DNA from 3 places in the Streptomyces sp. NPDC050619 genome. Region 3 is predicted to be linked to each of the others. Evidence: riboswitches for the same ligand, from Rfam matches in the RefSeq annotation. Region 3 holds a riboswitch; each other region holds the start of a gene.
The links. Region 3 has a riboswitch for cobalamin ahead of AB0I77_RS11140 (cobalamin biosynthesis protein). Riboswitches for the same ligand answer to the same signal wherever they lie in the genome.

Region 1 (2,192 bases), on a different contig from region 3:
GTGTGAGGGTGTAGCGCGCTACACCCTCACACGGTCCCTCAGCCGGTGTCGGCAGGGCGGACGGCCCAGCGCTCCTCGACCCTGGCCAGCCGCCAGTACGCGAGGGCCGCTGCCCAGACGACCACGAACAGACCGACGATGACGTAGCCGACGTTGTCCAGGTCCAGGCCGGCGATCCAGCCGGTGACGCGGTCGCGCAGGCCGAGTTTGTCGTGCAGGACGCCCACCAGCTCGATGGTGCCGACGAAGAAGGCCACCGCGATGGACAGGCCGGTGATGGCGAGGTTGTAGAAGACCTTCCGCACCGGGTTGGAGAACGCCCACTGGTAGGCGAAGTTCATGAACGTGCCGTCCAGCGTGTCGAACAGGCTCATGCCCGCCGCGAACAGCAGCGGCAGGCACAGGATCGCGTACCAGGGCAGCCCGGCGGCGGCACCGCTGCCGGCCATGGCCAGCAGCAGGACCTCCGTCGTCGTATCGAATCCGATGCCGAAGAGGAAACCGAGCGGGAACATCTGGCCGGGGCGGGTGATGGACTTGGTGAACCGGCCCAGCACGCGATTCATGAAGCCGCGGGCGTCGAGGTGCGCCTCCAGCTCGGCCTCGTCGTAGCGTCCGCCGCGCATGGCCCTGAAGACGCGCAGGATGCCCAGGAGCGCGACCAGGTTGAGGGCGGCGATGAGATACAGGAACGATCCGGAAACCGTCGTACCGACGGTCCCGAGGATCTGGTGGCTGCGGGACCCGTCGTCCATCAGGGTGCCCGCGAGCTTCGCCCCGCCGGCGACCAGCAGCGCCATGACGACCACCACGCTGGAGTGCCCGAGGGCGAACCAGAAACCCACCGACACGGGCCGCTTGCCGTCCGCCATCAGTTTGCGGGTGGTGTTGTCGATCGCCGCGATGTGGTCGGCGTCGAAGGCGTGCCGCATGCCCAGCGTGTACGCGGTGACGCCCAGTCCGACCCCGAACGCCTTGGAGCCCATCTCGTAGTGACTCGGTATCACCAGCAGGAACAGAATCCCGAAGGCCACGACATGCAGGGCGACGATCACCCCCAGCAGCCCGGCGGTACGGACGGTGTCCTCACGGCGCCAGCGGAAGGACCCAGTGGCGGCGGCGATTTCGGACCCGCCATGGGGACCGCCATGGGGCGCAGCATGGGGACCACCCTGGGGCACACCTTTGGGCACGCTCATACAGTCACGCTCCAGCACCTCGTGGATCAGCTTCGTGATGCCGTGGCCGGTCTCCTGGCTGACGGGTCGACGCGCCCGCCCCTGCCTTCCCGGCCCGAGGGCCAGTGGCGTCGTACATGGGATGTACATGGGACGGGAACTACCCGATCACAGTGGCGAGGGCCGCTCCGGCCTGAGCCCCGAAGGGCTGTCACCGGTCTTCCCGAACACCACGGCCCGCCCACCCTAGAAGCCACGGCCGACACCTGCAAGGCTGCATATCTGCTCAGGTATCAAGGCAAGTTGAGAAGAAGACATCACCGGCCGCACAGGCAGCTGCGATGATGACCCCATGCACCTCGTCCCCGCGGAGCGGGCCGGCCTGCGCACCATCGACGGACATCGGGTCTGCGATGCCATCGCCGCCGTCGGCGAGCCCGATCACGTACGCACCTGGGCCGACCGCTTCTCCCTCCTCGCCGACCCCGGCCGCCTGGCCCTCCTCCTCGCCCTCCACGGAGCCGGCCCGCTGGCCGTCTCCGACCTGGCCGTCGCCACCGGCATGAAGGACACCGCCGTCTCCCAGGCCCTGCGCCTGCTGCGCACGGCGGGCATCGTGGAGGGGGCGAAAGACGGCCGGATCGTGCGGTACCGGGTGGTGGACGAGCGGACTTCGGAGTTGCTGAAGCACTGCGCGCGTTGAACGCCGGGTGAGAGTTCGTCGAGCGCGCAGTCAGTGCCCGACCGCATCGGCAATCTCGGCCGCCTGCCCCGTTCGGGCGATTCGCCGGGCGCGGATGCGGTTGCGCGCGGTGAGCCCTGGCGCGGCGCGTGATGATCGAGCGATGCGCATGCTTGCAGGACGAGAAGGCCGTGGACGATGCACACCGGCGATCGGCAATGCGCCATTCAGGCCGGTAGGGGGCGGCTGTGGCCGAGAGTGAGCCGCAGCCCGACAAAACCGGGCAAGCCGGGGGAGCCGGAGTGGACCGGTCGGAAGGATTCGGAGAGCGG
Region 2 (2,192 bases), on a different contig from region 3:
TCGCGGGCTGGGCGGTCGGCATGGTGTACGGCACGGTCGCCGCGTACGGCGTGGCCTCGCCGACGCAGAAGCACTTCGGCGGCTCGGCGAAGGAGATCCCCGGCATCGGGGAGATCGGCTACATCGGCCTGACGGCGTTCGTGCTGAACGTGGTGGTCACCGTGGTGCTGACCTTCGTCCTCAAGGCGCTGAAGGCTCCGGAGGGCATCGACGAGACGAAGCCCTCGGACTACACGGCGGACGCGGGCGACCCCGGCGTAGCGGTGGAGCTGCCGCCGGCCACGGCGGGCGCCGCACACTGAGTCGTACGTGCTCACGGGCCGCCGGTGAAATATCCGGCGGCCCGTCTTCGACCCAGCGGACGATGCGCTCCGCCCACCGCATCTACGAACGTCTGGGCTTCGTCCGCACCGTTCCTTCACAGTGAGCGGGAGTGAGTCCGCCTACTGGCACGCTCCGAACGGTCTTGGGCGCACTGGTCGTCCCCCGCGGCCGGAGGCCGCTGATGGGCGCTGCCGCAACCGGGCAGCGACACGGATCCTGTCCGTGGTCCGATCCGGAAGGGCGGAGTCCCTCACGACCTGGCCTCCCGAGCGCGACTGGAACCCGATCCCGCACCTCGACGACATCACTCTGCTCACCTACGAGTTGACGCTCTGACACCGACGCGACACAACATGTGGGGGGTGCTTCCCGAGCACGGCACAAGATGTATGCTCGTGCTCGCTGTCGCCGCAGGGGAATCCGGTGCGAATCCGGAACTGTCCCGCAACGGTGTACTCGCGTGCATCCGCACGCCTGTTCAGTCCGAGGACCTGCCGACAGCGTGCCCGGCCGTGCGGTCGGGTGCCCTGACGTCCGGGCCTCGTGGAATGGGCCGGTGGACGCGACGCCGTGTGCGCTCGTGCCGCCCCCCTGTCCCTCCGCAAGGCCCCCGTGCCGAGCGAGGGAGAGCCCCACGTGACCATCGCGCCAGCCGAACCGGCTTCAGCAGCCCTGGAGAACGACGGTCCCAAAGCCGCGTTGCTGCGGACCCTGACCGAGCTGACCGCCGACCTCCCCGACGCCGACCCCGGCAGAGTCGCCGCCGCCGCGCTGCGCGGCCGGTCCGCGCACGCGGACGGCACGGAGTTGCGCGAGCTGGCCACCGAGGCGGCGGCCGGTCTCATCTCCGAGGACCCCGCCTACTCCCGGCTCGCCGCCCGGCTGCTGACGATCAACATCGCCGCCGAGGCCGCCTCCGAGGGCGTCACGTCCTTCACCGAGTCCGTCGCCGTGGGACATCGGGAAGGGCTCATCGCCGACCGTACGGCCGAGTTCGTGCGCATCCACGCCGACCGCCTCGACGCGCTCGTCGACCCGGACGCCGACGACCGCTTCGGCTACTTCGGCCTGCGCACCCTGCACGGCCGCTATCTGCTCCGGCACCCCCTCACGCGCAACGTCATCGAGACGCCCCAGCACTTCATGCTCCGGGTGGCGTCCGGTCTCGCCGAGGACGACACGTCGAGGGCCCTCGACGAAGTCGCCGCGCTCTACCGGCTCATGAGCCGCCTCGACTACCTCCCCTCCTCCCCCACGCTCTTCAACTCCGGCACCCGCCACCCCCAGATGTCGTCCTGCTACCTCCTCGACTCCCCCAAGGACGAGCTGGACTCCATCTACGACCGCTACCACCAGGTCGCCCGCCTCTCGAAGCACGCCGGAGGCATCGGCATCGCCTACTCCCGCATCCGCTCCCGCGGTTCGCTGATCCGGGGCACGAACGGGCACTCCAACGGCATCGTCCCGTTCCTGAAGACCCTCGACGCCTCGGTCGCCGCCGTGAACCAGGGCGGCCGGCGCAAGGGCGCGGCGGCGGTCTACCTGGAGACCTGGCACTCCGACATCGAGGAGTTCCTGGAGCTGCGCGACAACACGGGCGAGGACGCCCGCCGTACGCACAACCTCAACCTCGCGCACTGGGTCCCGGACGAGTTCATGCGCCGGGTGAACGCGGACGAGCAGTGGTCCCTCTTCTCCCCCGCCGACGCGCCCGAGCTGGCCGACCTGTGGGGCGAGGAGTTCGACGCGGCGTACCGCGAGGCGGAGGCAGCCGGCCTCGCGCGCAGGACCATCCCCGCCCGTGACCTGTACGGCCGTATGATGCGCACCCTCGCGCAGACCGGCAACGGCTGGATGACCTTCAAGGA
Region 3 (2,192 bases):
CGAGCAGCCGCTGCTGCCGCCCGCCGTGATAGCCACGGGCACTCATCTCACCCACGGGCTTCCCCATGAGCACGACCTGACTGCTCTGCTCGCCCCCCGGCTTGAGCAGCACGGGATTCATCAGCGCGGTGGGCTCGACCCGGCAGGCCTGCGCCTGCATGGCCTGCGCCCGCCCGATCTCGGCGCCCTCCCGCGTCACGAACGAATTCAGGGACATGTTCTGCGCCTTGAAGGGAGCGACCTTGACCCCCTGCCGCACCAGCCACCGGCAGATCCCGGCGGTGACGACACTCTTGCCGGCGTCGGAGGTGGTACCGGCGACGAGGAGACCGCCGTTCATGAGGTACGCCCCTTCGTGAGAAGCCGTGCGGCCACGCACCCGCCGAGAGCGAGCCAACTGACGCGTTGCGAGAGTCGTACGGCCCGTTCGACATCCTTTGTGGTGACGGCGCGGCCCGCTCCGTTCAGCACCGGGCGATGCTCCACCCGCCCGCCGTACGACAACGTCCCGCCCAGCCGTACCCCGAGCGCCCCCGCGAACGACGCCTCCACGGGCCCGGCGTTGGGACTCGGATGCTTCGCCGCGTCCGCCCGCCAGGCCCGCACGGCCCCGCGCGGATCCGGACCCGCCACCGCGCTCAGTACGGCGGTCAGCCGCGCTCCCGGCCACCCGGCGAGGTCGTCGAGCCGGGCGGAGGCCCACCCGTACCGCCGATACCGGGGCGACTTGTGCCCGACCATGGCGTCAAGGGTGTTCACGGCCCGGAACCCGAGCAGCCCGGGTACGCCGGCTACGGCCCCCCACACCAGCGCCCCGACCACCGCATCGGACGTGTTCTCAGCAACGGACTCCACCACAGCCCGAGCGATCCCATCGGCATCAAGGGCCTGCGGATCCCGCCCGCACAACCGCGGCAGCCGCGCCCGGGCGGCCTCGATGTCCCCCGCCTCCAGCGCACCCCCGATGCCACGCGCCTCCCGGGCAAGCGAAGTCCCGCCCACGACGGCCCAGGTGGCGGCACCGGTCAGCGCGACGGAGGCGGCAGGGGACGTCCGTACGGCACGAGAGGCGACGGCGCCGAGCGCCATGGCACCACCCGCGCACACGAGGGCATGCAGCGCGCCCCACCCCCGGTGGTCCCGCCACAACACCCGCTCCACGGCACCCGCGGCCCGCCCGAACGCGGCGACCGGATGCCCGCGGCGTGGATCGCCGAGGAGCAGGTCACCGAGGAGGCCGGCGGCGGCGCCGTACGCGAAGACGCGATCGGCACGCATGGACTCAGCCGACCGCTGTCACAGACAGGGTGCTGGTGGTGAACCTCAACAGGCAGCCGCACATGGCGATATGTCCTCACTCAGGGTGTCCACGCCCTGGTTCGACGAGACCGGCGGCGAGAGTTCCTGGCTCCCGGGGCTTCCTACCCCGGTGACAGTGGCGGGACCGCGCCGGATTCGCACCGGCTTCCTCTCCTGCCGCCGTATTGGCTCCGGCAGTCCACCACGGGGTTGGAAGGGCCGTCAACTTGCTGTTGACCTGCGAGAGCGGAGTGTGCTGAGGCCCACATCGCTAGCACGGCGGGGCGGCCGACGGGACCTGCTTGAACGGAATTCCCCTCCACGGGCGGCATTCGACGAACCCGCTTGTGAACGCGGAACGTGAGCGCCTGCAATATCACCCATGCCTCATACGGGGGCGCGGTGGATGCGGGAGGGGACGCACGGTGGCGTACGTGGGCGAGATGCTCCTCGACGACGGTCAGATCGTGCTGCTGGAGGTGGCCGGGGACGGGCCGGCCGGGGTGCGGCGTGTGTCGCGCGGCGCAGTGGTCGCGGGTGCGGCCGAGACCCTCCAGCAGGCCCTCGCCCGAGTGCGGCCCGCGCTCGGCGCGGTGGTCGACGGCGCCCGCGCGTTGCCGAGACCGCCCGGATCGGTGACCGTCGAGTTCGGGATCACGCTCAGCGCGGAGGCGGGGGTCGTGGTGGCGCGGGGGGCGACCGAGGCGCACTTCACGGTGAGTATGCAGTGGGCGAATCCGGACGAGTCCGTCATCCCGGGGCAGCGTGATGGCGACGACCGCTCCTGATGACGAACTCCCGCGGGGTATCGCACGGTTCTGGAGCGCGGACGGGCAGGTCGCCGGCTGCGGCTTTCTGATCGCGGAGCGCACCCTGTGCACGTGCGCGCACGT

Region 1: another riboswitch for cobalamin. It lies ahead of AB0I77_RS29475 (HoxN/HupN/NixA family nickel/cobalt transporter); the one in region 3 lies ahead of AB0I77_RS11140 (cobalamin biosynthesis protein).
Region 2: another riboswitch for cobalamin. It lies ahead of AB0I77_RS08985 (ribonucleoside-diphosphate reductase subunit alpha); the one in region 3 lies ahead of AB0I77_RS11140 (cobalamin biosynthesis protein).

What each region holds. Positions count from the first base shown of each region.
Region 1 covers NZ_JBFAIR010000020.1:28,552-30,743, forward strand. The annotation lists gene AB0I77_RS29475 (HoxN/HupN/NixA family nickel/cobalt transporter) at 39-1,199, opposite strand; cobalamin riboswitch at 1,226-1,451, opposite strand; gene AB0I77_RS29480 (metalloregulator ArsR/SmtB family transcription factor) at 1,531-1,881, shown strand; gene AB0I77_RS29485 (PP2C family protein-serine/threonine phosphatase) at 2,163-2,192, shown strand, end outside.
Region 2 covers NZ_JBFAIR010000004.1:135,445-137,636, forward strand. The annotation lists gene mctP (monocarboxylate uptake permease MctP) at 1-302, shown strand, start outside; partial or broken gene AB0I77_RS08980 (GNAT family N-acetyltransferase) at 589-660, shown strand; cobalamin riboswitch at 697-838, shown strand; gene AB0I77_RS08985 (ribonucleoside-diphosphate reductase subunit alpha) at 961-2,192, shown strand, end outside.
Region 3 covers NZ_JBFAIR010000005.1:76,301-78,492, reverse strand. The annotation lists gene AB0I77_RS11145 (cobyric acid synthase) at 1-340, opposite strand, end outside; gene AB0I77_RS11140 (cobalamin biosynthesis protein) at 337-1,278, opposite strand; cobalamin riboswitch at 1,376-1,518, opposite strand; gene AB0I77_RS11135 (CU044_2847 family protein) at 1,743-2,087, shown strand; gene AB0I77_RS11130 (serine protease) at 2,068-2,192, shown strand, end outside.